Regions from separate parts of the Streptomyces sp. Ag109_O5-10 genome, predicted to be linked through region 2. Evidence: riboswitches for the same ligand, from Rfam matches in the RefSeq annotation. Region 2 holds a riboswitch; the other holds the start of a gene.

Region 1 (15,240 bases), 5.0 Mb from region 2:
AGCCCGCCCCGGGCCGTCTCCTTGTACTTGACGCTCATGTCGGCGCCCGTGTCCTTCATGGTCTTGATGACCTTGTCGAGGGACACCTTGTGGGAGCCGTCGCCGCGCATGGCCATGCGGGCCGCCGTGACCGCCTTGACCGCGGCCATGCCGTTGCGTTCGATGCAGGGGATCTGGACCAGGCCGCCGACCGGGTCGCAGGTGAGGCCGAGGTTGTGCTCCATGCCGATCTCGGCCGCGTTCTCGACCTGCTCGGGGGAGCCGCCGAGGACCTCGGCGAGCGCACCGGCCGCCATCGAGCAGGCCGAGCCGACCTCGCCCTGACAGCCGACCTCGGCGCCGGAGATGGACGCGTTCTCCTTGAAGAGCATGCCGATCGCGCCGGCGGCGAGGAGGAAGCGGACCACCCCGTCCTCGTCGGCGCCCGGGACGAAGTTGATGTAGTAGTGCAGGACCGCCGGGATGATGCCCGCCGCGCCGTTCGTGGGGGCGGTGACCACCCGGCCGCCGGCCGCGTTCTCCTCGTTCACGGCCATCGCGTAGAGCGTGATCCACTCCATCGCGTGCGCCAGCGGGTCGCCCTCGGCGCGCAGCTGGCGGGCGGTCACGGCGGCCCGGCGCTTCACCCGGAGCCCGCCCGGCAGGATGCCCTCCCGGGACATGCCGCGGGAGACGCACGCCTGCATCACCCGCCAGATGTCCAGCAGGCCCGCGCGGATCTCGTCCTCGGTGCGCCAGGCCCGCTCGTTCTCCAGCATCAGCGCGGAGATCGACAGACCTGTGTCCTTCGTCAGGCGCAGCAGCTCGTCGCCGGTGCGGAAGGGATACTTCAGGACCGTGTCGTCCAGCACGATGCGGTCCGCGCCGACCGCGTCCTCGTCGACGACGAACCCGCCGCCGACCGAGTAGTACGTCTTGGAGAGGAGTTCGGCCCCGGACGCGTCGTACGCCCAGAGGGTCATGCCGTTGGCGTGGTAGGGGAGCGCCTTGCGGCGGTGGAGCTTGAGGTCGTCGTCGAAGGAGAACGGGATCTCGTGCTCGCCGAGAAGGGACAGGCGCTTCGTGGCCTTGACCGTCTCGATGCGGTCGTCGGCGGTCTCCACGTCCACCGTGCGCGGCGAGGCGCCCTCCAGACCGAGCAGCACCGCCTTGGGGGTGCCGTGGCCGTGGCCGGTCGCGCCGAGGGAGCCGTACAGCTCGGCGCGTATGGAGGCGACGGAGGACAGCAGGTCCTCGTTGCGCAGGCGGCGGGCGAATATCCGGGCCGCGCGCATCGGGCCGACGGTGTGGGAGCTCGACGGGCCGATGCCGATCGAGAACAGGTCGAAGACCGAGATGGCCACGGGAACTCCTCCAAAGAGGGTGGGGGCACACGTCGTCGGGTGCCCCCACCAGGGAACTACTTGTTCAGACCGGGGTAAAGCGGGTGCTTCGCCGTCAGCGCCTCGACCCGGGCCCTGAGGGCCGCCGCGTCGTAGGCCGGCTTCAGCGTCTCGGCGATCACGTCCGCGACCTCGGCGAAGTCCTCGGCCGTGAAGCCGCGGGTGGCCAGCGCCGGGGTGCCGATCCGCAGACCCGAGGTGACCATCGGAGGCCGCGGGTCGTTCGGGACGGCGTTGCGGTTGACCGTGATGCCGACCTCGTGGAGACGGTCCTCGGCCTGCTGCCCGTCCAGCTCGGACTCGCGCAGGTCGACGAGGATCAGGTGGACGTCCGTGCCGCCGGACAGGACGTTCACGCCGGCCTCGCGGGCGTCGGCGGCGGTGAGCCGCTCCGCCAGGATGCGGGCCCCCTCCACCGTACGACGCTGGCGCTCCTTGAAGTCCTCGCTCGCCGCGACCTTGAAGGAGACCGCCTTCGCCGCGATCACGTGCTCCAGGGGACCGCCCTGGAAGCCCGGGAAGACGGACGAGTTCAGCTTCTTCGCGAAGTCCTTGCGGGCCAGGATGATGCCGCCGCGCGGGCCGCCGAGCGTCTTGTGGGTGGTGGAGGTGACCACGTCCGCGTAGGGGACCGGGTTCGGGTGCAGGCCCGCCGCGACCAGGCCGGCGAAGTGGGCCATGTCGACCCACAGGTACGCCTCGACCTCGTCCGCGATCCGGCGGAACTCCGCGAAGTCCAGCTGCCGCGGGTACGCCGACCAGCCCGCGATGATCACCTTCGGGCGGTGCTCCTTGGCGAGCCGCTCCACCTCGGCCATGTCGACCAGGCCGGCGTCGTCGACGTGGTAGGCCACCACGTTGAACTGCTTGCCGGAGAAGTTCAGCCGCATGCCGTGGGTCAGGTGGCCGCCGTGGGCGAGGTCCAAGCCCAGGATGGTGTCGCCGGGCTGGGCCAGCGCGAACAGGGCCGCCTGGTTGGCGGAGGCACCGGAGTGCGGCTGCACGTTGGCGTACTCGGCGCCGAACAGCTCCTTCACCCGGTCGATGGCGATCTGCTCGGTGACGTCGACGTGCTCGCAGCCGCCGTAGTAGCGGCGGCCCGGGTAGCCCTCGGCGTACTTGTTGGTGAGGACCGAGCCCTGCGCCTCCATGACCGCGAGCGGAGCGAAGTTCTCCGAGGCGATCATCTCCAGGGTGGACTGCTGGCGAGCCAGCTCCGCGTCGACCGCGGCGGCCACCTCGGGGTCGAGCTCGTGCAGGGGCGTGTTCAGAAGCGACAACTCAGACATCCGTTCCACGACTCCTCAGCCGGCGATGAAGGCGGTGTACTCGTCGGCGGAGAGCAGGTCGTCCGGCTCGTCCGTGACGCGCACCTTGAACAGCCAGCCGCCCTCGAAGGGGGCCGAGTTCACCAGGGACGGGTCGTCGACGACGTCCTCGTTGACCGCGGTGATCTCACCGGTCACCGGCGCGTACAGGTCGGACACCGACTTGGTCGACTCCAGCTCGCCGCAGGACTCGCCCGCGGTCACCGTGTCGCCGACCGCCGGGAGCTGGACGAAGACGACGTCACCGAGCGCGTTGGCCGCGTGCTCCGTGATGCCGACCGTCGCCACGCCGTCCTCGGCGGCCGTCAGCCACTCGTGCTCCTTGCTGTAACGCAGCTGCTGGGGGTTGCTCATGGCCTGAATTCTCCTGTACGCGGGGGAGTGCTGGTGAAGAGGGGACTGCTGGGAACGTGCGTGACCAGCGGCGATGTGTGCCGGGTCACGCCCAGTGGGCTGCCCGGTGGGCTGTGGGCTACTTCTGGCGCTTGTAGAAGGGCAGTGCCACGACCTCGTACGGCTCGTGACTGCCCCGGATGTCGACCCCGACGCCCGCCGTGCCCGGCGCCGAGTGCGCCGCGTCGACGTACGCCATGGCGATCGGCCTGCCCAGGGTGGGGGAGGGGGCACCCGAGGTGACCTCGCCGATCACCTCGCCGCCGGCCACCACCGGGTACCCGGCGCGCGGCACCCGGCGGCCCTCGGCGACCAGGCCGACGAGCACCCGCGGCGGGTTCTGCTCGGCGCGGGCGGCGGCCTCGGCGAGCGCGGCACGCCCCACGAAGTCGCCCTCCTTCTCGAACTTCACCACCCGGCCGAGCCCGGCGTCGAAGGGGGTGAGCGAGGTGGTGAGCTCGTGCCCGTACAGCGGCATGCCCGCCTCGAGGCGCAGCGTGTCCCGGCAGGACAGCCCGCACGGCACCAGGCCCACGGGGGCACCCGCCTTGGTCAGCGCCTGCCACAGCTCCACCGCGTGCTCCGGCTTCACGAACAGCTCGAAGCCGTCCTCGCCGGTGTAGCCGGTGCGCGCGATCAGCGCCGGGACGCCGGCGACGGTGCCGGGCAGCCCGGCGTAGTACTTCAGCCCGTCCAGGTCGGCGTCGGTGAGGGAGGCGAGGATGCCCGGGGACTCCGGGCCCTGGACCGCGATCAGCGCGTACGCGTCCCGGTCGTCGCGGACCTCGGCGTCGAACCCCGCGGAGCGCTCCACGAGCGCGTCGAGGACGACCTGGGCGTTGGAGGCGTTGGCGACGACCAGGTACTCGGTCTCGGCCAGCCGGTAGACGATCAGGTCGTCCAGGATGCCGCCGTCGGCGCGGCAGATCATGGTGTAGCGGGCCCGGCCCGTGCCGACGGAGGCGATGTTCCCGACCAGGGCGTGGTTCAGCAGGGCGGCGGCCTGCGGGCCGGTCACGGTGATCTCGCCCATGTGGGACAGGTCGAAGAGCCCGGCCCTGGTCCGTACGGCGACGTGCTCGTCGCGCTCGGAGCCGTAGCGCAGGGGCATGTCCCAGCCGGCGAAGTCGGTCATGGTCGCGCCGAGCGAGCGGTGCAGGGCATCGAGCGCGGTACGGCGGGGTGCGGCGGAATCGGTACTGCTCATCGGTCGGTCGTCTCCCGGAGGTCCCAAGGGCATGACAGGCGAGGGCTGTCCTCCCCATCTGTCATCGGAACCTGAGAGGTTCGCCCTGACCACCGAAATGGTCACGGCTTGCACCTTGGGTGGAGCCACTGACACAGCGGCCCGCTTTTCAGATGTGCCTCGCCCGCGCGGTAACGGGGCCTGAGAGATTCAAGGGAGGGACTTGCTCCTTCGGCGCCCCAGCGAAGACGGCTGGGGACTCTCCCGCGCGGATTCAAGCGGCCGGTATGCAGTTGGCGCGGACATCATTGCACGCCCCCCGGGTCCGTGGCAGGCCGGACCCGTCCCGGAGCACTGTGACGCGTCTGTGGCAGGACGCGAACGGAACCGCGAGACACCGTGCATTACCTTCTCTTTACGTTCAGTGGGGAAAACCTTTCCTGAGCCCCCAGGGAGGACGATCACGGTGACAAGGACCACGGCGTACGCGACGACGGGCATCGCCCTGCCCCGGCAGCCGACGGCCCCGGCCCGCGAGCGGTGCGACGAACGCCCCGCGCCGGTCGTCCGCGACCTGCGCGGCCGGGCCGGGCACAGCCCGCACGGCCTGCTCTTCGGCCCCCGGGACCTGGTCGTGGTCACCGGGCTGCCCGGCAGCGGCAAGTCCACCCTGATGCACCGCACCGTGCAGGGCATCCGCGTCGACTCCCAGGACACCCGCGACCGCTGGGACGCCCGCCTGGCCCGGCTCCTGCCGTACGCCCTCTACCGCCCGCTGGTCCGCCTCGCCCACTACGCGGGGCTGCGCCGGGCCCTCGGCACCGGCGAGGGCGTGGTCGTGCACGACTGCGGAACCCAGGCCTGGGTGCGCGACTGGCTGGCCCGGGAGGCCCGCCGCCGCGGCGGCACCCTGCACCTGCTGCTCCTCGACGTCACGCCGGGCACGGCACTGGACGGCCAGCGCGAGCGCGGCCGGGGCGTCTCCCGGTACGCCTTCCTGCGCCACCGCAGGGCGGCCGGCCGGCTGCTGCGCGCGGCGGAGAAGGGGAGGCTTCCCGAGGGCGTCGGCTCGGCGGTCCTCCTCGACCGGGCCGCGGCGGACGTACTGCACCGGATCGGCTTCGAGCACCGAGACGGCCGCGACGGACCGGTTGCGGCGCGCCGGGACGGCCGTGGCGCGCGGTGAGGGCCATGGTGCGCCCGGGACGGCCGTGGCGCGCGGTGAGGGCCGTGGCGCGCGGTGACGGCCGTGGTGCGCGGTGAGGGCCGTGGTGCGCGGTGAGGGCCGTGGTGCGCGGTGAGGGCCGTGGTGCGCGGTGAGGGCCGTGGCGCGCCGGGACCGCCTCCGCGGCCCGAACCGGCTGGTGGGGTGGCTTTGTCGGTGTCACCCGCTAGCCTTTCCAGCCTCAGCAGCGGTTTCCAGCAGGCGGTAGGCAGATGGACTTCCCGGCGGACATTCCCGCGGACTTCCCGGCACAGGCGCACCCCCACCCGCACGGCGGGTGGCCCGGCAACGAACTGGAGGAGGTCCTGTCGGCCTCCCTCGGCGTGCCCGCGGCGGCGGGCCGGCTCATCGAGGTACTGGGGCGGAGCTTCCTGTGGATCCCGCTGCCCGAGGGCGGCGGCCCGCACAGCGGCCCGCTGGACCTGCCCACCATGCAGATCGAGGGCCAGGTGTACGTGCCGGTCTTCAGCTCCGAGGAGCAGTTCCGGCAGGTGGCCGGCTCCCACCTGTCGTACACGATCGCCCCGGCGGTCGAGTTCGCCCGCGGCCTGCCCCCGCAGGTCGGCATCGCCGTCAACCCCGGGGGAGTGGTCGGTCTCCCGCTGCCCCCGGAGGCGGTCGCCCAGCTCTGCCGGGCCGGCCGCACCGAACTGGACGGCCCCGCCTCCGGCGGCCGGGTCCGCCTCTTCGAACCGGACTGGCAGGACGACCCGATGGACTTCCTGGCCGCGGCGTCGGCGGAGTTCGCGGCGATCGGCGTGGTCACCACGGCCCGCCGCTGCCTGGCCGCGATCGAGACGGCCGACCCGGTGATGTTCGTGGGCATCGAACTCTCCCAGTGGGAGGGCGACTTGCGCGCGCTGCCGCTGGAGGCCCTGGGCAAGGCGCTGGGCCGGGTCCCGGTGAAGTGGCCGGTGAACCTGGTCCTGCTCGACGTGGCGGACGACCCCGTGGGCCACTGGATGCGGGAGAACGTGCGCCCCTTCTATCAGTACGGTCACTAGGAGCGCCCTGGGGGCAGCCGACTCGGGGGCGCGGGGAACCGCGCGCTCCGCCACGACGAAACCCGCACCCGCCGACGGACAATCGGCCCCCGCCCCCTGGGCGCATAAGCTGTCTCCAACGGCGGGGCGCCCTCCAGACGCGGGGCACCAGATGAAGGGGCGGTAACACGTGAGCGCCAGCGGCACCGCGGCGGCCGGACAGGTCGAGCACATGCTGCGCCAGGTAACCCCCGGGCGTTACGACGCCTACGAGGCACTCCTCCGCGCCCTCGCCACGCCGTCCTCCGGCCAGATCTGGATGCTGCTCTGGCACGGCCAGGCCGGCTCCCCCGACGCCCAGTACGGGAACATGGAGGTCGAGGGCCACGGCTACGCCCCCTGCGTGACCTCGGCCCAGGAACTCTCCGCGAGCGGCTGGAACCGCTCGTACGAGGTGGTCGACGGCGTCGACGTGGCCCGCACGCTCTACCCCGACCACTTCGGCCTCTGGCTCAACCCGCACGCCCCGGGCGGCGGCGTCGGCATCCCCTGGCTGGACCTGCGCCGCATCGCCACCGGCCTGGACCGCCAGCCGGCCGGCCCGCTCCGGCTCACCGAACCGGCCATCGAGGTCCCGCAGTTCTACGCCCTGCTCACGCAGAACGCCCACCGCACCCCCGCGGTCCGCTCGCTGCGCCGCGCCTGGGTACAGCCGGCCCTCGGGGCGCCGTACCTCGCGATCGGCCTGGACGTGTACGACACCTCGCCGTCGGCCGTGGACTCGGTGCGGGGGATGATGCAGCAGTCGATCGGCGCGGTGCCGGACGGACTGCCGGTGTCGACGGTCGCGATGACCGACGAGTACGACCCGGTCGTGATGTGGATGCGGGCGGCGGCACGGCCGTTCTACGACCGCGAGGCCCACGCGGCACCGGCCCCGGCGGCGGGCTACGGGTATCCGCCCGCGCCCGGCGTCTACTGACCGTGCTGTATCCCTCCCGCAGGCGGGGTTCGACGGCCGGCCCGTCGGCGTCGCGTACCGCAGGGAGAACCGCGGCGGCTGAGGCGGGGGTCGAAGCCGGTCTGCGCGCGTAGTCCGCGGACATACATCAGCTCATGCGCTGTCTCGTCAGGGTATGTCCGTGTCCGGCGGGCGTTACCCGGCGTTCGGATAACGAAACTACATGCTCGTATCACGGTTGCGCATCCATTCACCGCCAACTCTGGCAACCAGTCGCCACAGCGTTGAAGACTCGCGCTTCATGGGGTGTTCAACCCTGCCCAGCAGAGAACGATCATGCCGCTACCAGCGGCAAGTGCAAGCCGGCCACCGCCGGTTGAGAGGGGTCCCTGCCAGATGACGGCACCATTGCACGAGCCGACCGCGGAGGCGGTCCCGAGTGCGGCCGAAGAAGCGGCGGCTGCCAACGCCGGTGACGAGGCCGTGCAGGGGCGTTCCCTGGGCCGGATCGCCTGGGAGCGCCTCAAGCGCGACAAACTCGCCCTCACGGGCGGCGTTGTTGTGCTCCTCCTCATCCTGGTCGCCGTTCTCGCCCCAGTGATCGCCAATCTGGTCGGGCAGGACCCGGACACCTTCCACGAGAGCCTGATCGACCCTCTGTTCGGCACCCCCAAGGGGTCGTTGGGCGGCATCAGCGGCGACCACCTGCTGGGCGTCGAGCCCGTCAACGGCCGCGACATCTTCGCGCGGATCCTCTACGGCGCCCAGATCTCGCTCCTCGTGGGCTTCCTGTCCGCGATCGTCGCCGTCGTCCTCGGCACCGTCCTCGGCATCCTGGCCGGCTTCTTCGGCGGCTGGGTCGACTCGGCGATCAGCCGCGTCATGGACGGTCTGCTGGCCTTCCCGCAGCTGCTCTTCATCATCGCGCTGGTCTCCGTGATGCCGAACGACATGCTGGGGTTGAGCGGTTCCAGCGTGCGCGTCTTCGTGATGATCCTGGTCATCGGGTTCTTCGGCTGGCCGTACATCGGACGCGTGGTGCGCGGACAGACCCTCTCGATGCGTGAGCGCGAGTACGTCGAGGCCGCCCGATCGCTGGGTGCCGGGCGCTTCTACATCCTGTTCAAGGAACTGCTGCCCAACCTGGTCGCGCCGATCATCGTCTACACGACGATGATGATCCCCACCAACATCCTCACCGAGGCGGCACTCAGCTTCCTGGGTGTGGGCGTCAAGCCGCCCACGTCCTCCTGGGGGCAGATGCTCTCCACCGCGATCGACTACTACGACTCGGACCCCATGTACATGGTCGTCCCCGGCGTGGCGATCTTCATCACCGTTCTGGCCTTCAACCTCTTCGGCGACGGCGTGCGGGACGCGCTGGACCCCAAGGGCTCCCGCTGAACCGCCTTACCCCCAAGCGTCCCGTGCCATCTACACGGGGTCTCTCATCTAATCCGGAGGATCCGAGATCGTGACTACCCAACGCACCTCAGGGCGGCGTAAGCAGGCGTTGGCCGCTGCTGCCGCGGTCGCCGGCATGCTGGCCTTGGCAGCGTGCGGCGGCGGAAACAGCAGCGACGACGGCGGTTCGAAGAACGGCGCCGCCGGCTTCGACGCGGCGAACAACAAGGTCGCCCAGGCCTCGCTGGTCAAGAAGGGCGGCGAGCTCAAGTTCGTCTCCGCCCAGGACGCCGACTTCTGGGACACCACGCGCGGTTACTACGGCTTCATGTGGGACTTCTCGCGGTACTACAGCCGTCAGCTGCTCACCTTCAAGACCGAGCCGGGTGCCGCGGGCGCCGAGCTCACGCCCGACCTGGCCACCGACATGGGACAGGTCTCGGCCGACGGCAAGACCTACACCTTCCACCTGCGTGACGGGATCACCTGGGAGGACGGCAAGGCCATCACCTCCCAGGACATCAAGTACGGCATCGAGCGGGTCTGGGCGCAGGACGTGCTGTCCGGCGGTCCGATCTACCTCCAGCAGATGCTCGACCCCAACAACACCTACAAGGGTCCCTACAAGGACACCTCGAAGGACCACCTGGGCCTGAAGGCGATCTCCACGCCCGACGCCAAGACGATCGTCTTCCACCTGCCCAAGGCGAACGCGGACTTCAAGCAGGTCCTCGCCATGGTCACGGCGTCCCCGGTCCGCCAGGACAAGGACACCAAGGCGAAGTACACGCTGCACCCCTTCTCCTCCGGCCCGTACAAGTTCGAGTCGTACAGCCCGGGCAAGAAGCTGGTGCTGGTGCGCAACACCAGCTGGAAGGCGTCGTCCGACCCGGTGCGCAAGGCGTACCCGGACAAGATCTCGCTGACCATCTCCTCGAACCAGTCCGACATGGACCAGCGTCTGATCAACGGCGACTACGACATCGACGCCAGCCAGACGGGTCTGGGTCCGCAGGGCCGCACCATCGCCCTGAAGCAGCACAAGGGCAACCTGGACAACCCGATCTCCGGCTTCATCCGCTACGCGGTCTTCCCGCAGAGCGTCAAGCCGTTCGACAACATCGATTGCCGCAAGGCGGTCATCTACGCGGCCGACCACGTGTCGCTGCAGACCGCGCGCGGTGGCCCGATCGCCGGTGGTGACATCGGTACCAACATGCTCCCGCCCGCCATCGCCGGTGGCGAGGGCCAGAAGTACGACCCGTACGGGATCTCCGGTGCCAACAAGACCGGCAACGACGACCTGGCCAAGAAGGCGCTGAAGGCCTGCGGTCAGCCGAACGGCTTCAAGACCACCATCGCGGTCCGCAACAACAAGCAGCAGGAGGTGGCCACGGCCACGTCCCTGCAGGCGGCGCTGAAGAAGGTCGGCATCCAGGCCGACATCTACCAGTACGACGGTGCGCAGAGCTCCGGCATCATCGGCTCTCCCTCGAACGTCGCGAAGAAGAAGCTCGGCATCATCATCATGGGCTGGGGCGCGGACTTCCCGACCGTCCAGGGCTTCGGAGCCCCGCTGTGGGACAGCAGCTACATCCTGCAGAGCGGTAACAACAACTTCGGCCTGATCAAGGACAAGACGATCGACGGGCTGTTCAACCAGTACAACGCCCAGCAGGACGAGGCGAAGAAGACGCAGATCGCCACGGAGATCAACCACAAGGTCACCGAGGGCGCGTACTACCTGCCCTTCACCTTCGAGCGACTCCTGAACTGGCGCTCCTCGCGTATCGCCAACGTGTACACGACGAACGCGTACAGCGGCTACTACGACTTCGTCAACATCGGTCTGAAGTCCACGAAGTAATCCCGGCACACCCGCCGCACGGCACGAAAGGCAGGTGAAGGCCGGCGCGGCGGGACCGTGGGCCACCGGAAGACCTCCGGTGGCCCGCGGTCCCGCGGCGGGCCGTTAGCTGTGCTCGCTTACCTCATCAGGCGGCTGTTCGCCGCCGCAGTGATGCTGGTGGTCATCATCCTGGTGGTCTTCTGCATCTTCTTCCTCGTCCCCAAGTGGGCGGGCGTGGACATCGCCACGAGCTTCGTGGGCAAGCAGGCCGACCCTCACGCCGTCGCGGCGGTGCGGGAGAAGCTGGGTCTCGGCGACCCGATCTTCGTGCAGGTCTGGCACTTCTTCAAGGGCATCTTCGTGGGCCGCACCTACGCGGCCGGCGGTGACGTCACCCACTGCGCCGCGCCGTGCTTCGGCTACTCCTTCCGCAGCGAGCAGGCCGTCTGGCCGGTGCTGACCGACCGCTTCCCGGTGACCCTGGGTCTCGCGCTCGGTGCCGCCGTGCTGTGGCTGGTCTTCGGTGTCGCGGCGGGTGTGCTCTCCGCGCTCAAGCGGGGCAGCATCTGGGACCGCACGGCCATGGTGGTCGCGCTCGGCGGTGTGTCCCTTCCCATCTACTTCACCGGTCTGCTCTCGCTGGCGGTCTTCAGTTACGGACTGAACTGGATCAACGGTCAGTACGTGCCGCTGGCCCAGAGCTTCTCCGGCTGGCTCGGCGGCATGATCCTGCCCTGGATCACCCTCGCCTTCCTCTACGCCGCCATGTACGCCCGTATCACTCGCGCCACCATGCTGGAGATCCTCGGCGAGGACTACATCCGCACGGCACGCGCGAAGGGCCTCAAGGAACAGGTCGTCATCGGCAAGCACGCGATGCGCTCCACGATGACGCCGATCCTGACCATGCTCGGCATGGACCTCGGCGCTCTCATCGGCGGCGCCATCCTGACCGAGACGACGTTCAGCCTGCCGGGCCTCGGCCAGGCGGTGCTGACCGCCATCAAGAACCAGGACCTGCCCATCATCCTGGGCGTCACCCTGATCACTTCTCTCGCGGTGCTGATCGCCAACCTCGTGGTGGACATCCTGTACGCCGTGATCGACCCCCGAGTGAGGCTCTCATGACGGAACTGAGCAAGAGCGGTGCGGCCGTGGGCGAGCCCACGAGCGCCTCGCCCGCGCCGACGGCCTTCCTGGAAGTGCGCGACCTGAAGGTGCACTTCCCGACCGACGACGGCCTGGTCAAGTCCGTCGACGGCCTGTCCTTCCAGCTGGAGAAGGGCAAGACCCTCGGCATCGTGGGCGAGTCGGGTTCCGGCAAGTCGGTGACCTCGCTCGGCATCATGGGCCTGCACACCGCCGGGCAGTACGGCAAGCGCAAGGCGCAGATATCCGGCGAGATCTGGCTGGACGGCACCGAGCTGCTGAGCAGCCCGCCCGACGAGGTGCGCAAGCTCCGCGGCCGGCAGATGTCGATGATCTTCCAGGACCCGCTGTCCGCGCTGCACCCGTACTACACGATCGGCCAGCAGATCGTGGAGGCCTATCGCATCCACCACAACGTCGACAAGAAGACCGCCAAGCGGCGCGCGGTCGAGATGCTCGACCGGGTGGGCATCCCCCAGCCGGACAAGCGGGTGGACAGCTACCCGCACGAGTTCTCCGGCGGTATGCGCCAGCGCGCGATGATCGCGATGTCGCTGGTCAACAACCCTGAACTGCTCATCGCGGACGAGCCGACGACCGCCCTGGACGTGACCGTCCAGGCGCAGATCCTCGACCTCATCCGGGACCTGCAGAAGGAGTTCGGCTCCGCGGTCATCGTCATCACCCACGACCTGGGCGTCGTCGCCGAACTCGCGGACGACATCCTGGTGATGTACGGCGGCCGCTGTGTCGAGCGCGGCCCGGCCGAGAAGGTGTTCTACGAACCCCGGCACCCCTACACCTGGGGTCTGCTGGGTTCGATGCCGCGCCTCGACCGTGAGCAGCAGGAGCGCCTGATCCCGGTGAAGGGTTCCCCGCCCTCACTGATCAACATCCCGTCCGGCTGTGCCTTCAACCCGCGCTGCCCGTACGCGGACGTCCCCAAGGACAACGTCACCCGCACGGTCCGTCCGGAGCTGACCGAGGTCGGCGGCCGGCACTGGGCCGCCTGCCACATGACGCAGGAGCAGCGGGAGCGGATCTGGACCGAAGAGATTGCGCCGAAGCTGTGAGCGAGAACCCCAAGGACGCGGCAGTGACCATTCCTGCGCAGAGCGACGGTGCCGTCTCTACCCGGGGCGTCGCCCAGGGCGAGACCCTGCTCAAGGTGACCGGCCTCCAGAAGCACTTCCCGATCAAGAAGGGCCTGCTCCAGCGGCAGGTCGGCGCCGTGCACGCGGTGGACGGGCTCGACTTCGAGGTCAAGGCAGGTGAAACCCTCGGCGTCGTGGGCGAGTCCGGCTGCGGCAAGTCGACGATGGGCCGGCTGATCACCCGGCTGCTGGAGCCGACCGGCGGCAAGGTCGAGTTCGAGGGCCGGGACATCACGCACCTGGGCGTCGGCGGCATGCGCCCGCTGCGCCGCGACGTGCAGATGATCTTCCAGGACCCGTACTCCTCGCTCAACCCGCGCCACACCATCGGCACGATCATCGGGGCGCCCTTCAAGCTCCAGGGTGTGACGCCGGAGGGCGGGATCAAGAAGGAGGTGCAGCGGCTGCTGTCGGTGGTCGGCCTCAACCCCGAGCACTACAACCGCTATCCGCACGAGTTCTCCGGCGGCCAGCGCCAGCGCATCGGCATCGCCCGCGCGCTCGCGCTGAAGCCGAAGCTGGTGGTGGCCGACGAGCCGGTCTCCGCGCTCGACGTGTCGATCCAGGCGCAGGTCGTGAACCTCATGGACGACCTCCAGGAGGAACTGGGCCTCACCTACGTGATCATCGCCCACGACCTCTCGGTGGTCCGGCACGTCTCGGACCGCATCGCGGTGATGTACCTCGGCAAGATCGTCGAACTCGCCGACCGGGACTCCCTGTACAAGGCGCCGATGCACCCGTACACCAAGGCGCTGATGTCGGCGGTGCCGATCCCGGACCCGAGGCGGAAGGACGCCAAGAGCGAGCGCATCCTGCTCAAGGGCGACGTGCCCTCGCCGATCTCCCCGCCCAGCGGCTGCCGGTTCCACACCCGGTGCTGGAAGGCGACGGAGATCTGCAGGACCACCGAGCCGAAGCTGGTGCAGCTGAAGCCCGGACAGCAGGTCGCCTGCCACCACCCGGAGAACTTCGAGGACCAGGCCCCGCAGGACACCGTGCTGCTGGCCGTGGCCAAGGAAGCGGCCGAACTGGTCGCCGACGAGGTCCTCGCGGAGTCGGCGGAGACGTCGGCGGCGGTTGCGGCGGAGGTCGCGGGGACAGCCGAAGCGGAGGCCGAAGCAGAGGCCGAGGCCGAGGCAGAGGCAGAGGCCGAAGCGGGGGAGTCCGCGGAACCGGAGCCCGCTGCCGAGTCCGGAAATTCGGAGAACACCGGCGAGAAGTAGTCGGAATCATTCCATGCGAATTCCCCGGCAGCCCTTTCGGGCAGCCGGGGAATTTCGTATGTGGCGGTCTTTTCCGGGCAGTCCCTTTTCAGGTCAGGACTTCGTCTCCCAGTAGTGCCAGCCGACCGAGGTCGCCGGGAGCTTGGCGGTGCCCGACGCGAGCACCGTCGTGCTGCAGTTCGGGTTGGTGCGGTTGGACTCCCAGGCGACCTTGTAGCCGTTCGAGCCGTACTGCAGGTTGCCGTACTTGTGGGCGTTGATGTTGTGCGAGTACGAGTGGCCGGTCGTGACCGCCACGGACTTGGTGATGCTGCCGCTCACGGAGGCCTTGGCCGAGGCGAAGAGGTAGCTCGCGCTGACCTCCAGCGAGGTGGAGAGGCTGTACGAGATGGTGGTGGCCTTGGTCACCGAGGCTGTGATGGTCCCGCCCGGGCCGTCCTTGTAGTAGGCGCCCTTCGCGGGGAGCCGGTACGCCGTGTGCGACTTGATGAGCACCCCGTAGGTGGTCGGGCACGACTTCGGTGTGACGACGGTCGCCGACGCCGGCGCCGCCCCCGCGACGACGGGCACCGTTCCGGCCATGACGAACGCGGCCAGCATCGCTCTCTTGCGCATGGAAAATCCCCCAGTTGAGTTGCCCGGTTCTCGCTGTGGCGTAAACCGTCAAGCACGAGCGAGCGTATGAAGTTGACGGAGGTCGGTCAATTGAGTTCCGGCGGGATTGAGCAAGAATTGAGGTTGCCGTTTTACGCCATGTAATCTCTGGCAAATTTCTGCTCAAGTCCCTTGATGCTTCGCTGTGCCGATTTCCGGGCTCGTGGGAGCCGACAGGAGTCAACCAGCAAGTGATGCATGACAAGTTGGCAAAGTCGTGTACATGACCGAACGGGAGGGGAGAGGGTTCGGCGTATCCGACCGAATCGGACCATGCACCGAAGGGACGACCCATGGCCTTCTCCCGTTCGGCACGTTTAGGGGCCCTCGCGATCGCGGCGGCCTC
Region 2 (15,240 bases):
AGCGAGAGCGCGATAGTGACCCTGGTCGAGCGCTCCACCCGCTACGTCATGCTCGGACATCTGCCCGGCGGACACACGGCCGGGGAAGTCCGCGATGTGCTGGTGCCGCTGATCCAGGCCCTGCCCGAGCACTTGCGCGGTTCGCTGACCTGGGATCAGGGCTGCGAAATGGCCGCGCACAAGCAGTTCACCGTGGCCACCGGCGTGCCGGTCTACTTCTGCGACCCCCACTCGCCCTGGCAGCGCGGCTCGAATGAGAACACGAACGGCCTGCTTCGGCAGTACTTCCCCAAGGGCACCGACCTGTCCGCGCACAGTCCCGCAGACCTTGAACACGTCGCCCAGCAGCTCAACGGTCGGCCACGCAAGACGCTCGGCTGGAGAACCCCAGCCGAGCGTCTGCGTGATCTACTGATGGCCGCATAAGCCATCAGGTGTTGCGGGGATCCCGAGAATCCGCCACCGTGCCGGGGCATTGTCAGTGGCGTGGTGCAGCATCGGAGATGTGAGAAACGCGCCCACGATCCTGCATCTCGACATGGATGCCTTCTTCGCCTCGGTGGAGCAGGCGTCCAAGCCGAGCCTGCGCGGGAAGGCCGTGGTCGTGGGCGGGCTCGGACCGCGCGGTGTGGTGGCCACCGCGTCCTACGAGGCCCGGGTGTTCGGGGTGCACTCCGCGATGCCGATGGGCCAGGCACGGCGGCTGGCGCCGAACGCCGCGTACCTGGTGCCGCGCTTCGGGCTGTACCGGTCGGTCAGCGAGCAGGTGATGGGGTTGCTGCGCGGGCTCTCGCCGCTGGTGGAGCCGCTCAGCCTGGACGAGGCCTTCGTGGACCTGGAGGCCGGTGAGGTGGCCTGGGACGCCGTGTCGGCGCGACTGGTGGGGGAGAGGCTGCGCGCCGACATACGGGCCGTCACGGGGCTCTCCGGGTCCGTCGGGCTCGCCGCCTCGAAGATGCTCGCGAAGATCGCCTCCGAGCAGGCCAAGCCCGACGGGCTGGTGCTGATCGAGCCGGGCACGGAGCGGGCGATGCTGGGGCCGATGACCGTGCGGACCCTGCCGGGGGTGGGGCCGGCGACGGGGGACCACCTGCGGCGGGCCGGGATCACCACGGTCGAGGAGATCGCCGAGGCGGGGGAGGACGAACTGGTACGGCTGCTCGGCAAGGCCCACGGGCACGCGCTGTACGCGATGGCGCTCGCGCACGACGAGCGGCCCGTGGTGGCCGAGCGGGAGGCCAAGTCGGTGTCGGTCGAGGACACCTACGACGTGGACATCCACGACCGGCTGCGGGTGGGGATGGAGGTGCAGCGGCTGGCCGACCGGTGCGTGCGGCGGCTGCGGGGGGCCGGGCTGTCCGGGCGGACCATCGTGCTGAAGGTGCGGCGGTACGACTTCTCGACGCTCACCAGGTCCGAGACGCTCAGGGGGCCGACCGACGACCCGGGGGTGGTGCGTGAGGCGGCGGCGCGGCTGCTGGACTCGGTGGACACGACGGGGGGTGTGCGGCTGCTGGGGGTGGGGGTGACGGGGCTGGCCGACTACACGCAGGAGGACCTGTTCGCGCAGGCGGCGGCCGGGGAGGGGGCGGCGGAGTTCGCGGCGGAGGACGAGGCTGCGGAGCCGGTCGCCGAGGAGCAGGTGGTCGCCGAGCGGAGGTGGCCCGCCGGGCACGACGTGCGGCATGCCGAGCACGGGCACGGATGGGTGCAGGGCAGTGGGCTGGGGCGGGTCACGGTGCGGTTCGAGACGCCGGGGGCGGTGGGGCCCGGGAGAGTGCGGACGTTTCGGGTCGACGACCCCGAGCTGGAGCCGGCGGAGCCGTTGCCGCTGGTGCCGGGGATCCCGGTGGACGGGGTGCGTACGTGACCGTGGATGCCGGACGGGGGCGGGACGCTTGCCGGCGCTTGCAGGTGCCGCTGCGCCCACCCGTGCCGCCTCTGCGGCACGCCTGCCCGCAGAACAACTAAGTGGCTGTGCAGGAAACGGCTGGGCAGCGCCCCGCCAGGGGCGCTGGGGGTACCCCCAGCCGATGGCTGGGGGAGGAACCGCGCGAGCGACCCCCGCTCACCCGCAGCCAACCGTCGGCCTCACGCCCCCGCGTCCTCCGTTCCCGCCAGTTTGCCGAAGTCGCGGTCCGGGTGGGCGGGGGGCGGGGCAGCGGTGTCCAGGCCGTAGTGGTGGTAGAGCTGGAGCTCCTGTTCCGGGGAGAGGTGGCGGCCCACGCCGAAGTCGGGGGCGTCTTTGATCAGGGCGCGGTCGAAGGGGACCTTAAGGGTGCCCTCGACCAGTTCGCTGGGCTCCAGGGGGACGAAGGCGTCCCTGGAGAAGAGGCCGGTGCGTATGGCCGCCCACTCCGGCACGCCCGTCGCGTCGTCGAGGTACACCTCGTCGATCGTGCCGATCTTCGTGCCGTTGCGGTCGAACGCCTTGCGGCCGATCAGGTTGCGCGGATCGATGTCGGTCTGCACGGGCCCTCCACTTGGTCGCAACTCATCCGTAAGCACTACAAAAGAGCACATTGAAGGAGGCGGCCACTCGAAGGCTCCGGTGTTGCCCCCGCTGGTACGCTGGCGGTGGCTGCTGACCCCGTGCGGGAGAGTCCTCCGGGAAACCGGAGGCGCCGAAGGAGCAAATCCTCCCCGGAATCTCTCAGGCTCACGTACCGCACGGACGAGGTCACTCTGGAAAGCAGGGCGGACGTCGACGGTGTCCGCGCTCACCGACGGTGCAAGCCGGTGGTCCGCAAGGGCACACCGGCGAAGCTCTCAGGTCCGATGACAGAGGGGGAGGCCGTCGGGGTACCCGTGCCGGGGTACCCCTCGAAGGTCGCGTCAGACCAGGAGGCCTCCGCAATGACCGCCCAGCGCATCCCGCTCTCCGAACTTGAGCAGGGGATTCCCTTCGAGCAGCGCCACATCGGCCCCGACCACGAGGCCCGGGCCAAGATGCTCGCCCAGGTCGGCTACGGCTCGCTCGACGAGCTGACCGCCGCCGCCGTGCCGGACGTGATCAAGAACGCCGACCGGCTCGACCTGCCCGGCGCCCGCACCGAGGCCGAGGTGCTGGCCGAGCTGCGGTCCCTGGCCGACCGGAACCAGGTGCTCGACTCGATGATCGGCCTGGGGTACTACGGGACCTTCACGCCGCCCGTCATCCTGCGCAACGTGATGGAGAACCCCGCCTGGTACACGGCCTACACGCCGTACCAGCCGGAGATCTCCCAGGGCCGCCTGGAAGCGCTGCTGAACTTCCAGACCGTGGTCGCCGACCTCACCGGGCTGCCCACCTCCGGTGCCTCGCTGCTCGACGAGGGCACGGCCGCAGCCGAGGCGATGGCCCTGTCGCTGCGCATGGGCAAGAACAAGAAGGGCGTCTTCGTCGTCGACGCGGACGCGCTGCCGCAGACCATCGCCGTGATACAGACCCGGGCCGAGCCCACGGGCGTGGAGGTCGTGGTCGCCGACCTCGCCGAGGGCATTCCGGCGGAGCTCGCCGGGCGGGAGATCAACGGGGTGCTCGTCCAGTACCCCGGCGCCTCCGGTGCCGTACGCGACATCAGGGCCGTCGTCGAGCAGGCGCACGAAGCGGGCGCGCTCGTCACCGTCGCCGCCGACCTGCTCGCGCTGACCCTGCTGACCTCGCCGGGCGAGCTCGGGGCCGACATCGCCGTCGGCACCACCCAGCGGTTCGGTGTGCCGATGGGCTTCGGCGGGCCGCACGCCGGTTACATGGCGGTCCGCGAGAAGTTCGCGCGCAGCCTGCCCGGGCGGCTCGTGGGCGTCTCCGTGGACGCCGACGGGAACAAGGCGTACCGGCTGGCGCTGCAGACCCGCGAGCAGCACATCCGGCGGGAGAAGGCCACCAGCAACATCTGCACCGCGCAGGTGCTGCTCGCCGTGATGGCCGGCATGTACGCCGTCTACCACGGGCCCGAGGGACTGAGGGCCATCGCCCAGCGGACGCATCGCTACGCCACGATCCTCGCCGCGGGGCTCACGGCCGGCGGTGTCGAGATCGTGCACGGCGCCTACTTCGACACCCTCACCGCGCGCGTGCCCGGCAAGGCCGCGGGGATCGTCGCCGCCGCCCGTCAGGGCGGAGTCAACCTCCGGCTCGTCGACGCCGACCACGTCTCCATGGCCTGCGACGAGACCACCACGCGCGCCCAGCTGAGCGCCGTCTGGACGGCCTTCGGCGTCGAGGGCGACGTCGAGGCGCTGGACGCCGCCACCGAGGACACGCTGCCCGAGGCGCTGCTGCGCACCGACGGCTACCTGACCCACCCCGTCTTCCAGCGGCACCGCTCCGAGACCGCGATGCTCCGCTACCTGCGCAGGCTCGCCGACCGGGACTACGCGCTGGACCGCGGCATGATCCCGCTGGGCTCGTGCACCATGAAGCTCAACGCGACCACCGAGATGGAACCGGTCACCTGGCCCGAGTTCGGCCAGCTGCACCCGTTCGCGCCCGCCGAGCAGGCGCAGGGCTACCTGACCCTCATCCGTGAGCTGGAGGAACGGCTCGCCGAGGTCACCGGGTACGACAAGGTGTCGCTGCAGCCCAACGCCGGCTCGCAGGGCGAGTTCGCCGGCCTGCTCGCCGTACGCGCGTACCACCGTGCCAACGGCGACGCGCAGCGGACCGTGTGCCTGATCCCCTCGTCCGCGCACGGGACCAACGCCGCCAGTGCCGTCATGGCGGGCATGAAGGTCGTCGTCGTGAAGACCGCCGAGGACGGCGAGATCGACGTCGCCGACCTGCGGGCGAAGATCGAGCAGTACCGCGACGAGCTCGCCGTGCTGATGATCACCTACCCGTCCACGCACGGGGTGTTCGAGGAGCACGTCGCCGACATCTGCGCGCAGGTGCACGAGGCCGGCGGACAGGTGTACGTCGACGGGGCCAACCTCAACGCCCTGGTCGGGGTCGCCAAGCCGGGCCACTTCGGCGGCGACGTCTCCCACCTCAACCTGCACAAGACCTTCTGCATCCCGCACGGCGGCGGCGGTCCCGGCGTCGGTCCGGTGGCCGTACGGGCCCACCTGGCGCCGTACCTGCCGAACCACCCGCTGCAGCCGGCCGCCGGTCCCGAGACGGGTGTCGGGCCGATCTCGGCCGCGCCGTGGGGCTCGGCGGGGATCCTGCCGATCTCGTGGGCCTACGTCCGGCTCATGGGCGGCGAGGGACTGAAGCGGGCCACCCAGGTGGCCGTGCTCAGCGCCAACTACGTCGCCAAGCGGCTGGAGCCGCACTTCCCCGTGCTCTACACCGGGCCCGGCGGCCTCGTCGCGCACGAGTGCATCATCGACCTGCGGCCGCTGACCAAGGCGACCGGGGTGAGCGTGGACGACGTCGCCAAGCGGCTCATCGACTACGGCTTCCACGCGCCGACGATGTCCTTCCCGGTGGCCGGCACGCTGATGATCGAGCCGACCGAGTCCGAGGACCTCGGCGAGCTGGACCGGTTCTGCGAGGCGATGATCGCCATCCGCGCGGAGATCGACAAGGTCGGGGCCGGCGAGTGGTCCGCCGACGACAACCCGCTGCGTGGCGCTCCGCACACCGCCGCCGCGCTGGGCGGCGAGTGGAAGCACGAGTACAGCCGCGAGGAGGCCGTCTTCCCCGCCGGGGTGTCCGCCGCCGACAAGTACTGGCCGCCGGTGCGCCGGATCGACCAGGCCTTCGGCGACCGGAACCTGGTGTGCTCGTGCCCGCCGCTGGACGCGTACGAGGACTGACGCACCGGCACGACGCGAGAGGCCCCGCTCCGGCGGGGCCTCCCGTTTTCACGCCGGGTACGCGTGCGTCTGGGTCGCCTTCACCGTCGCCCAGACCGCGACGCCCGGGTGCAGGTCCAGTTCGGCCGCCGCGACCGTGGTGAGGTCGGCGGCGAGGGCGAGTCCGCCGGTCAGGTCGGCGCGGATCTGGTCGCCGTGGGTCTCCAGGCCGGCGACCTCGCAGCGCCAGAGGTTGCGGGCGCTGGCGCCGGTGGGGCGGTCCCGGAAGAGGGTGACGGCGCTCGGCGGGAACGCGACGAAGACGTCTCCTGTGAGGACTTCGCTGGTGGTGATCGCGGGGCCCGCGGCGAGCTGGACCGTGTGGCCCTCCGCCCGGCCCCGGTAGAGGTTGAGACCGACCAGGTGGGCGATGTAGTCGGTGCGCGGGTGGCGGGCGATGTCGGCGGGGGTGCCCTCCTGGACGATGCGGCCCTCCTCCACGACGATCAGGCGGTCGGCCAGCACCATGGCGTCCAGCGGGTCGTGCGTGACCAGGACCGCGACCGCCTCGAACTCGGCCAGGTGACGGCGGAGCCGGGACCGCACGTCGAGGCGGGTACGGGCGTCGAGGGCGGCGAGGGGCTCGTCCAGGAGCAGCAGGCGGGGGCGGGTGGCCAGGGCGCGGGCCAGTGCGACGCGCTGGGCCTGTCCGCCGGAGAGGCGGCGGGGTTTGACGCCGGCGTGTTCGGCGAGGCCCATGCGGTCGAGCCAGGCGGCGGCCTGGGCGCGGGCCTCGGTCTTGGTCGCGCCGTGGCAGCGGGGGCCGAAGGCGACGTTGTCGAGGGCCGTGAGGTGGGGGAAGAGGAGGTAGTCCTGGAAGACGACGCCGACCGGGCGGGATTCGGGGGGCGTGCGGTCCAACTCCGTGCCGTCGAGGCGCAGGTGACCGGTGGTGAGGGGGATGAGGCCGGCCAGGGCGCGGAGGGCGGTGGTCTTTCCGGCGCCGTTGGGGCCGAGGAGGGCGACGACCTCGCCGGGGGCGGCGGTGAGGGTGATGTCCAGGTGGAAGGTGGGACGGGTGACGACGAGGCGAGCGTGGAGGCCGCCGGTTTTCGGGTGCGGGTGCGGGTGCGGGTGCGTGGTGGGCCGCGCGCGGTGGGCGGGTTGTGTACCGTCGGCGGCTGCGGCCGGCCGCTGGGGTGGCTGCGTGGCGTCGGCGGACGTCGGCAGGCCGTGGGGAGGCTGGGTGCCGTCCGCGGATACGGGATGTGAGTTGGTCATCGGGGCGTCGTCCACCGGGTCGTCCTCATGATGCCGTCATCCAACGATCCCGCAACGCCGCCAGTACCGCGATCGACACCGCCAGCAGCACCAGGCTGAGCGCGATCGCCGCGTCGGGGTCGTTCTGGAGGGCGAGGTAGACGGCGAGCGGCATGGTCTGGGTGCGGCCGGGGAAGTTGCCGGCGAAGGTGATCGTCGCTCCGAACTCACCGAGCGCGCGGGCCCAGGCCAGGACCGAGCCGGCCGCGATGCCCGGGGCGATGAGGGGAAGCGTGACCCGGCGGAACGCGGTGAAGCGGGAGGCGCCCAGGGTGGTGGCCGCCTCCTCGTAACGGGGGTCGGCGGCGCGCAGCGTGCCCTCGACGCTGATCACCAGGAAGGGCATGGCCACGAAGGACTCGGCGAGGACCACGCCGGCCGTGGTGAAGGGCAGGGTGATGCCGAACCAGGAGTCCAGCCACTGGCCCACCACCCCGTTGCGGCCGAGGGCGAGCAGCAGGGCCACACCGCCGACCACCGGCGGGAGGACGAGGGGGAGGGTGACCAGCGCCCGGACGAACCCCCGGCCGGGGAACTCCGTGCGGGCCAGCAGCCAGGCCAGGGGGACGCCCAGGACGAGGCTGACGGCCGTCGCCGCCGTGGCGCAGATGAGGGAGAGCTGGAGGGCCTGCCAGACCTCCGCACTGGTCAGCAGGGACGGGAGGCCGCGCCAGGGGGCCCGCACCAGCAGGGCGACCAGCGGCAGGAGCAGGAAGACCAGAGCTACCGCTCCGGGGAGCAGGAGCGGCAGCGGTACGGCCGGCCGAACGCGCCGGCGTCGTGGGCCGCCCGGGAGGGTGCCGGCCGCAGCGCCGGAATGGTCGGCCTTCGTCATGGCTTGAGGAACCCGGCGTCGTTCAGCACCTTCTGGCCCTCGGCGGACTGCACCAGGGCGATGAACGCCTTGGCCAGCGTGGGGTTCTGGGCGTTCTTGAGGAGGGCGATCGGGTAGTCGTTGATCGCGTCGGCGGACTCGGGGAAGTCCACGCCCTCCACCTTGCTGCCGGCTGCCTTCACGTCGGTCCGGTAGACGACCGCCGCGTCGGCCTCCTTCAGGACCACCTTGTTGAGGGCGGACTTCACGTCCTCCTCGTAGGAGACCGGGGTGAGCTTGATCTTGCCGGCGTCCAGGGCCTTCTGCGCGGCGGCGCCGCACGGCACCGTCTTGTCGCACAGCACGACCTTCAGCGAGGACTTCGTCAGGTCCTTCAGGGAGGAGATCCTGTCGGGGTTGCCCGGGAGGGTGGCGATCTCCAGCTGGTTGCGGACGAAGGTGGCCGGCGTGGTGGCGGTGTCCTTCCTGTCCGCCACGATCGCCATGGTCTTGGCGCTCGCGGCGGCGAAGACGTCGGCCGGCGCACCGCTGGTGATCTGCGCGGCGAGGGTGTCGCTGCCGCCGAAGCTGAAGTCGACCTTGGTGCCCGGGTGGGCCTTCTCGAAGTCGGCCTTCAGGGTCGTGAAGCTCTCCTGCAGCGAGGCCGCCGCGAACACGGTGATCGAGCCCGACAGCTTGGGTGTCGCCGGCGCCGAGGTGTCCGTCGTCGTCGCCGACGACTCGTCGTCGGAGGAGGAGCAGGCGCTCAGGGCCAGCAGGGCCGCGACCGAGGCACCGGCCACCTGGAGCGTCCACCGGGTCCGGCGCACGGAACGGGTCATCACGAGTGAACTCCTCTGGATCCGGTGAACGATCTGTCGCGCCCTGCTGCGACCTGTCTATCAGCCCGCGTGGCGATGATACTGCCGCAGTTGCCAGGCGTAAGTCTTCTGTCACATCGCATGAGCTGCATACTTTCGGACTGGGGCTGGCATGTGCGTTTCTACGGCGACGTGCCGCGGGTACCGTCATCCGGGAGCCGGCCGCACACGACGCTCGCCGAACTCGCCCGCACCGGAGACCTCGCACGACCGGCCCGGCTGACCGTGCCCGATCCCGTGCGCTTGCCCAGCGCGAGGGTGCGCGCCGGCTTCGAGTGCGCCGGCAGCGGAGTCCAGCACCACGCCTTCACCCGACCGCGTCTGTACGAAGTCCTCACCGCCGCGGGACGCGGCGGGTTCCTGTGGGTGGAGCACTTCACCGGCCGGGACCTGTCCCGGCCGAGTGGCCGGCTGGACCTGTGGGCCGCCCTGCTGTGCGGGCGGCCCGTCAGACGCGGTCGATGTGCACGTTCGTGGACTTCACCCGGGCGGTGGCCTCCATGCCGACCTCCAGGCCGAGTTCCTCGACCGCCTCCCGGGTCAGCAGGGAGACCAGGCGGTGCGGGCCGGCCTGGATCTCGACCTGGGCGGCGACGTCGCCGAGTTTGATCGCGGTGACGATGCCGGGGAAGGCGTTGCGGACCGAGGTGAAGGAGGCGTCCTCCTCGGCGGTGCCGGCCTTGGCCAGTTCGACGGAGAACGCGGCGAGGTCCGTGCCGTCGATGAGTCGCCTGCCGCCCTCGTCGCGGTGGGTGGCCACCCGGCCCGCGTCGGCCCAGCGGCGGGCGGTGTCCGGGCTGACGCCGAGCAGCCGTGCCGCCTGGCCGATCGTGTAGGAGGGCATGGGCTCACCATAGGGCCGGGTGGCGGGGTGCGAGGGCGTGGGGTCGCCGGTCAGGTGAGGCCGGAAGCCGCCAGGACCGCGCGTGCGTTCGTGTCGTCGATCTCGTGGCCGAGCCGTGCCAGCACCTCGGTGCCGCGGCGCAGGGTGCCCCGCTCCACGGAGCGGCGGACACCGGTGTCCAGTTCGTGCCAGAGCAGCGGGTTGGCGTGCAGGACGGCCGGGTCCAGCTCCAGCCGGTTGCCCCGGGTGTCGCGCAGGACCAGATGCGCGGCGACGTCCCCGTACTGGCCGACGGAGACGAGGGAATCGGTGCGGACGGTACGGCGGCGCAGCGCGCCTCGGACGGCCAGCCAGCCGGGGCCCGCCGTGACGCGGGCCGGCAGCAGCACGACGAGGATGGCGGCCGAGAGCGTGACCCAGAGCAGGGCGCGGGCCGGGGTGAGGGTGCCGGCGTCCCAGTCCACGGCGAACGTCAGCCCGCCGAAGCCGAGGGCGGAGCCGACGGCCAGTCGTGCGCCGCCCCGCCAGGTGCGGTCACCGGCCGCCCGCCCTCCGGGTCTTCTGTCCTCCATGGGGCCGACGGTAGGCGGCGGTGGCGGCGGGGGAGCCACCGCTGACAGGGTTCTTATGCGGACCGAGCGGTTATTGACGGGATTCTTACGCCCCGTGTCCCGCGCCCTCTGTCCGGTGCCCGGTGCTGGTGGCCGGCCCTCAGCCCGTGTGGACCCGCGGCCGCCGGTCGCGGTCCGGCTCCGCCTCGCGCAGCACCTCCCGGGTGACCGGGGCGACCTCGCCCTGGCCGAAGAGGAAGAAGCGCAGGAAGTTGGCGAACGGGTTGCCCTCGGTCCACTCGAAGTAGATGTGCGGGATGCAGCCGGTCTCGTCCCGGACGTGCAGCAGCAGCGCGGCCAGGGCGTTGGGGATGGAGGCGGACTCCAGGGTCAGCACGCGGTAGCGGTTGTGCAGGACCTCGCCGCGCACGGTCAGGCCCGCCTCGAACTCGGAGGGGTCGGTGACCGTCACCTCGACGAAGACGAAGTCCTCCTGCTCGGGCATGTCGTTGTCGGCGCGGATCTGCTCGATCTTGTCGCGGTACTCGGCCTTGTCGCGCCGGTCCGGCTCATTGGCGATGAACCGCATCTTGCGGCTGGCCATATCGCGGATGAATCGTTCCGCCATGTCGTCGAGGGTCACGCTCGTCACGCGCAGCTCGAAGGCGCGGGCGAGGCGGGAGAGCAGCGAGACGAGCATGATGCCGACGATGAAGCAGGCGCCGATCTTCACACCGTCGGGGCGCTCGATGACGTTGACGACGGTCGTGTACAGGAAGACCGCCGCGATGATCCCGAACCCGATCGTCCACTTCCGCTGTCCTGCCTTGCGGGCGGCGATGGTCACCGCGACCGCGGCGGAGCTGATCAGCACCAGCACGCCGGTGGCGTAGGCGCCGCCCTGCGCGTCGACGTCGGCGTCGAAGATCCAGGTCACCAGGAAGGCGATCAGCGTGAAGACGATGACCATCGGGCGCACCGCACGGGCCCAGTGCGGGGCCATGCCGTAGCGGGGCAGGTAGCGGGGCATCAGGTTGAGCAGGCCGGCCATCGCGGAGGCGCCGGCGAACCACAGGATGGCGATCGTCGAGACGTCGTAGACCGTGCCGAAGACGTTGCCGAGGTACTCGTGGGACAGGTAGGCGAGCGCACGGCCGTTGGCGCTGCCGCCCGACTTGAACTCGTTCTCCGGGATGAGCAGCGTGGTGATGAAGCTGGTCGCGATGAGGAAGCAGCTCATGATCAGGGCGGCCGTGGTGAGCAGCTTCTTGGTGTCCCGGATCCGCCCGGTGGGCTGCTGCTCGGTGTCGCCCGGTTCGCCCTTGACGTGGGGCATGACGGCGACACCGGTCTCGAAGCCGGACAGGCCCAGGGCGAGTTTCGGGAAGACGATCAGGGCGACGCCGACCATGACGAAGACGTTGCCGTGTTCCTGGGTGAGGGCGCTGGACCAGTCGGTGATGACGTGCTCGGCGGTGATGACGTGGTAGAAGCCGACGATCACGACGACGACGTTGAGGGCGAGATAGATGCCGACCAGGGCTACCGCGACGCCGATCGCCTCCAGGAAGCCCTTGAGGAAGACCGCGCCGAGCAGGGCCACCAGGAACAGCGTGATGACCATCTGCTTGCCCTGCAGGAAGTCGGTCAGGTGCGGGTTCTCCACCAGGTGGGTGGAGGCGTCCGCGGCCGACAGGGTGATGGTGATCAGGAAGTCGGTGGCGGCGAAGCCGAGCAGCGTCAGCACGAAGAGCTTGCCCTGCCAGAAGGAGAGCAGCCGCTCCAGCATGGCGATGGAGCCCTCGCCGTGCGGGCTCTCCTCGGCGACGCGGCGGTAGACCGGCAGGGCGCCGGCCAGGGTGACCACGACGAGCACGATGGTCGCGATCGGCGACAGCAGGCCGGCCGCCAGGGCGGCGATGCCCGGCTGGTAGCCGAGGGTGGAGAAGTAGTCGACACCGGTCAGGCACATCACCCGCCACCAGCGCTGGCCCTGGTGCGGGGGTTCGGGCTGTGCGTGGGGGCCGGTGTGGCCGCCGCCCTTGCCCATGTCGGACAGCCCCTCCAGCATCCAGGCGCGCAGGCGACTGGGAGGGGGGTGTTCGGTCGTGGCCATGGGGTCGGCTCCTGGTGTCCGGCGCGGTGAGGTGCGGGGCAGTTCGATTCCGGCCATCACGCGGACGGCGGCACCAGCGTAAGCAGAGAGTGACGCGTGGGCCCACGGATCGAGAGGTCCTGGGCGTCAAGCTTGCGTTAAGAATGCCCTGGCAGGCGTTGGTCGGGCATCAAGAAGACGTGGCCCGGAGGCTGCGGGGGGACGTTGGGCTGTACGGGGGGCGGCGAGCGGGTGCCGGGTTTCGGACACCGAGCGTTATCCGGTGCGACGTGCTGCCCGCTCCCTCTCACGCGCTCAGCTGTTCGCGCACGACCGGACTGCCCACCGCGTAGTGCACATATGCGCGGACCAGGCGGAAGCCGGCGGTCCAGGCCAACAGACGGCTGTTTCAGCTCGGTGGCGGCGGCCGCCTCGGTGCGGGCGGCGCGCGCGTCCGTGCCGTAGCGCCAGTCGAGGAGCCGCAGCGCCACCGTGTCGGTGCGAGCCTTGCGCAGGGACGCGGCCTGGGCCTTGCCTCGGCCCTCGGCGACCGCCTTGGCGAGGTCGGCGAAGATCACGGTCAGCCACAGCCAGAAGCTGATCACCCAGGTGAAGACGGCCGGATGCAGCAGTGCGGACAGGCTGGTCAGGGCGGCTCCCACCGAGACCACGAACAGGACCGGATTCCTGACCAGGTCCCGTGGATGCGGTTCGCGCAGCGCGTCGGGGAAGGAGCGGACGAGCTGGGCGGGTTCGAAGAATCCGCTCGGGGTCCGGTGTTACGTGGCCCCCTTCGACTTCGGACGGGACGGACGCGAGGCACGGGACGGCGGGGCCTGCTCGGGAGCGGCGCGCAACATGAGGACCTTCGTGAGACGACAGGGGGTGGTGGGCCCCCGGGACCGTGCGGTGCCCGGGGCCCCAGGCACCGCACGGCGGGCGCACGGACGCCGACGGGACGCTGTCGGGTGCGGTGCGCGGGCGCCCGGCGTGCGGAACGGGCCCCCGGCCGCCGCACGGTCCGCATCGGATCCGCGGTCCGGGGCCGTGAGGCCGCTGACGCCCGCGCCCTGCTCGGGCGGCCGACCGAGAATCCATCCACCGGTGGATGAGGAACATGCCGGTTCGGCACGGGATTTGCGGATCCCGTACGGGAGTCGCGGGCCGGCCGTCAAGGTCCCGTCAAACCCGCCTGAAGGGGCGTCAGGAGCCCATCAAGGCGGACCGGTCGCGGCCGGATCCGGTCGCAGACTGATCGGCACGGGGGACGGGCGACCGTCCGTGGCGGGTACCTGGGAGGGGACCGTGACCATCACGGCCGGCACGGCAAACAGACCTCCGGCGGAGGCTGTCGAAGAGCCACGGCAAGCCGTGGTCGTCCCGTCGCCCGTACCGACCCCGGGGCCCGCCAGGCGCCCGGGGAAGCGGATCGTGGCTGCGCGGGCCGCTCTGCGCCGCCGTTTCCGGGCTACCGTTCCGGCCCGGCTGCGCCTTCTGCGCGCGGCCACGGTCCTGCTTGTCGTCGCCCTGGGGATCCTGCTTCTCGCCGCCGGGCTTGCCGCGAACGGCACCTGGGACGACGTGGCCGACCGAGACGCCCCCCGCACCACCAGCGCGGCCTCCCTCAACCTGGCCCTCAACGACATGGACGCCCAGGCCGCCAACATCCTGCTGTCCAGCGGGGACGGCGGAAAGGGCGCACTGGAGACCCCGCACACCAAGGCCGTCACCCTGTACGGCGACGCCCGCCGCGAGATCGGCCACGACCTGCGCACCCTCGCGGCGGCCGCCCAGGGGAACCGCGCCGACGAGAAGATCGTGGAGTCGATCACCGACGACTTCGCCCAGTACCAGGAGCTCATCGGCCGGGCCCTGGAGAACGACCGCCGCGCCGGTGGCAAACCGGACGCGATCACCGACTACCGGGAGGCGACCGACCTGCTGCGCACCAGCCTCCTGCCGGACGCGCGCAAGCTGGTCTCCTCCAACGACGCGGCCTTCGACTCCCACTACGCGGCCGCCCGTTCGGCACTCTCCGCCCAGCACGTCGTGGTCCTCGTCCTCGGTCTGCTGCTCCTGGCCGTCCTCGGCGTCCTGCAGTGGTACCTGGCCCGCCGCTTCCGCCGGAACCTCAACCCGGCCCTCCTGGCCGCCACCGCGTGCGCCCTGGTCGCCGTCGGCCTCGGCACCCAGTTCCTCTCGGCCTCCGCGTCCGACCTGAAAGTGGCCCGGCACGACGCCTTCGACTCCGTCGTCGCCCTCTCCCGCGCCCGCGCGATCGCCTACGACGCCAACGCCGACGAGAGCCGCTACCTCCTCGACCCGCAGCGCCGCGCCAAGTACGCGGACTCCTTCCTCAGCAAGTCCCAGGAGCTGTACGGCGTCCACGGCGCCACGCCGGCCACGTACGACGCCGGCCTCGCGACCACCTGGCAGGCCTACCGCGCCGATCCCACCGACCTGCGCTTCACCGGTGAGTTCCGGCGCGAGCTGGACAACATCACCTTCCCCGGCGAGCGGGCCGCGGCCGAGAAGACGGTCGACGCGTACGCCGCCTACGAGCGCGACGACCGGAAGATCCGCGCACTGCTCGCCGCCGGCGAGGAGCAGCACGCGGTGGAGTTCTGCATGGGCTGGGAGGCGGGCACGTCCAACGCGCACTTCGGTGCCTGGATGACCGCGCTCGACGAGGTGACCGGCATCAACCGTGCCCACTTCGACGAGTCGGTGGCCGCGGGACGGAGCGAGCTGACCGGCCAACTGCCTTGGGCCGGTGCGCTGTTGCTGCTCGCGATGGCGCTGGCCGGGCTGGGGCTCCGGCCCCGGCTGGCGGAGTTCCGCTGAGCGCCGGCCCCCTGCCAGTGGAAGCTACGCGTCCGCCAGCCGCGCCTCCTCCAGGTCCAGGGACCGCTGCAGCCTTCTGCGGGTCGTGTCGCTGATCGTGTGCTCGTCGTACAGCCGGCGCAGCTCCGCCGCCTCCACCGCTATCAGGTCGCGGCGCAGCTGCCGGTAGA

Evidence for each region. A riboswitch is a leader RNA that binds a small molecule or an ion and turns the genes downstream of it on or off. The one in region 2 is predicted to bind glycine.
Region 1: linked by a shared signal. The riboswitch ahead of gcvT (glycine cleavage system aminomethyltransferase GcvT) and the one ahead of gcvP (aminomethyl-transferring glycine dehydrogenase) in region 2 are both predicted to bind glycine.

Annotation. Positions count from the first base shown of each region.
Region 1 is NZ_FNTQ01000001.1:2,873,499-2,888,738, reverse strand. Features, by position in the region: gene BLW82_RS13140 (L-serine ammonia-lyase) at 1-1,343, opposite strand, end outside; gene glyA (serine hydroxymethyltransferase) at 1,400-2,662, opposite strand; gene gcvH (glycine cleavage system protein GcvH) at 2,687-3,064, opposite strand; gene gcvT (glycine cleavage system aminomethyltransferase GcvT) at 3,183-4,310, opposite strand; glycine riboswitch at 4,469-4,566, opposite strand; gene BLW82_RS13120 (AAA family ATPase) at 4,750-5,475, shown strand; gene BLW82_RS13115 (enhanced serine sensitivity protein SseB) at 5,727-6,518, shown strand; gene BLW82_RS13110 (enhanced serine sensitivity protein SseB C-terminal domain-containing protein) at 6,688-7,479, shown strand; gene BLW82_RS13105 (ABC transporter permease) at 7,855-8,862, shown strand; gene BLW82_RS13100 (ABC transporter substrate-binding protein) at 8,933-10,729, shown strand; gene BLW82_RS13095 (ABC transporter permease) at 10,841-11,839, shown strand; gene BLW82_RS13090 (ABC transporter ATP-binding protein) at 11,836-12,933, shown strand; gene BLW82_RS13085 (ABC transporter ATP-binding protein) at 12,957-14,240, shown strand; gene BLW82_RS13080 (hypothetical protein) at 14,334-14,855, opposite strand; gene BLW82_RS13075 (M1 family metallopeptidase) at 15,188-15,240, shown strand, end outside.
Region 2 is NZ_FNTQ01000001.1:7,861,720-7,876,959, forward strand. Features, by position in the region: gene BLW82_RS35860 (IS30 family transposase) at 1-426, shown strand, start outside; gene BLW82_RS35865 (DNA polymerase IV) at 506-1,870, shown strand; gene BLW82_RS35870 (PRC-barrel domain-containing protein) at 2,092-2,472, opposite strand; glycine riboswitch at 2,586-2,679, shown strand; gene gcvP (aminomethyl-transferring glycine dehydrogenase) at 2,857-5,742, shown strand; gene BLW82_RS35880 (ABC transporter ATP-binding protein) at 5,791-7,017, opposite strand; gene modB (molybdate ABC transporter permease subunit) at 7,028-7,876, opposite strand; gene modA (molybdate ABC transporter substrate-binding protein) at 7,873-8,697, opposite strand; gene BLW82_RS35895 (TOBE domain-containing protein) at 9,185-9,580, opposite strand; gene BLW82_RS35900 (hypothetical protein) at 9,631-10,152, opposite strand; gene BLW82_RS35905 (APC family permease) at 10,292-12,247, opposite strand; gene BLW82_RS46390 (hypothetical protein) at 12,385-12,897, opposite strand; gene BLW82_RS35915 (hypothetical protein) at 13,658-15,070, shown strand; gene BLW82_RS35920 (Na+/H+ antiporter) at 15,095-15,240, opposite strand, start outside.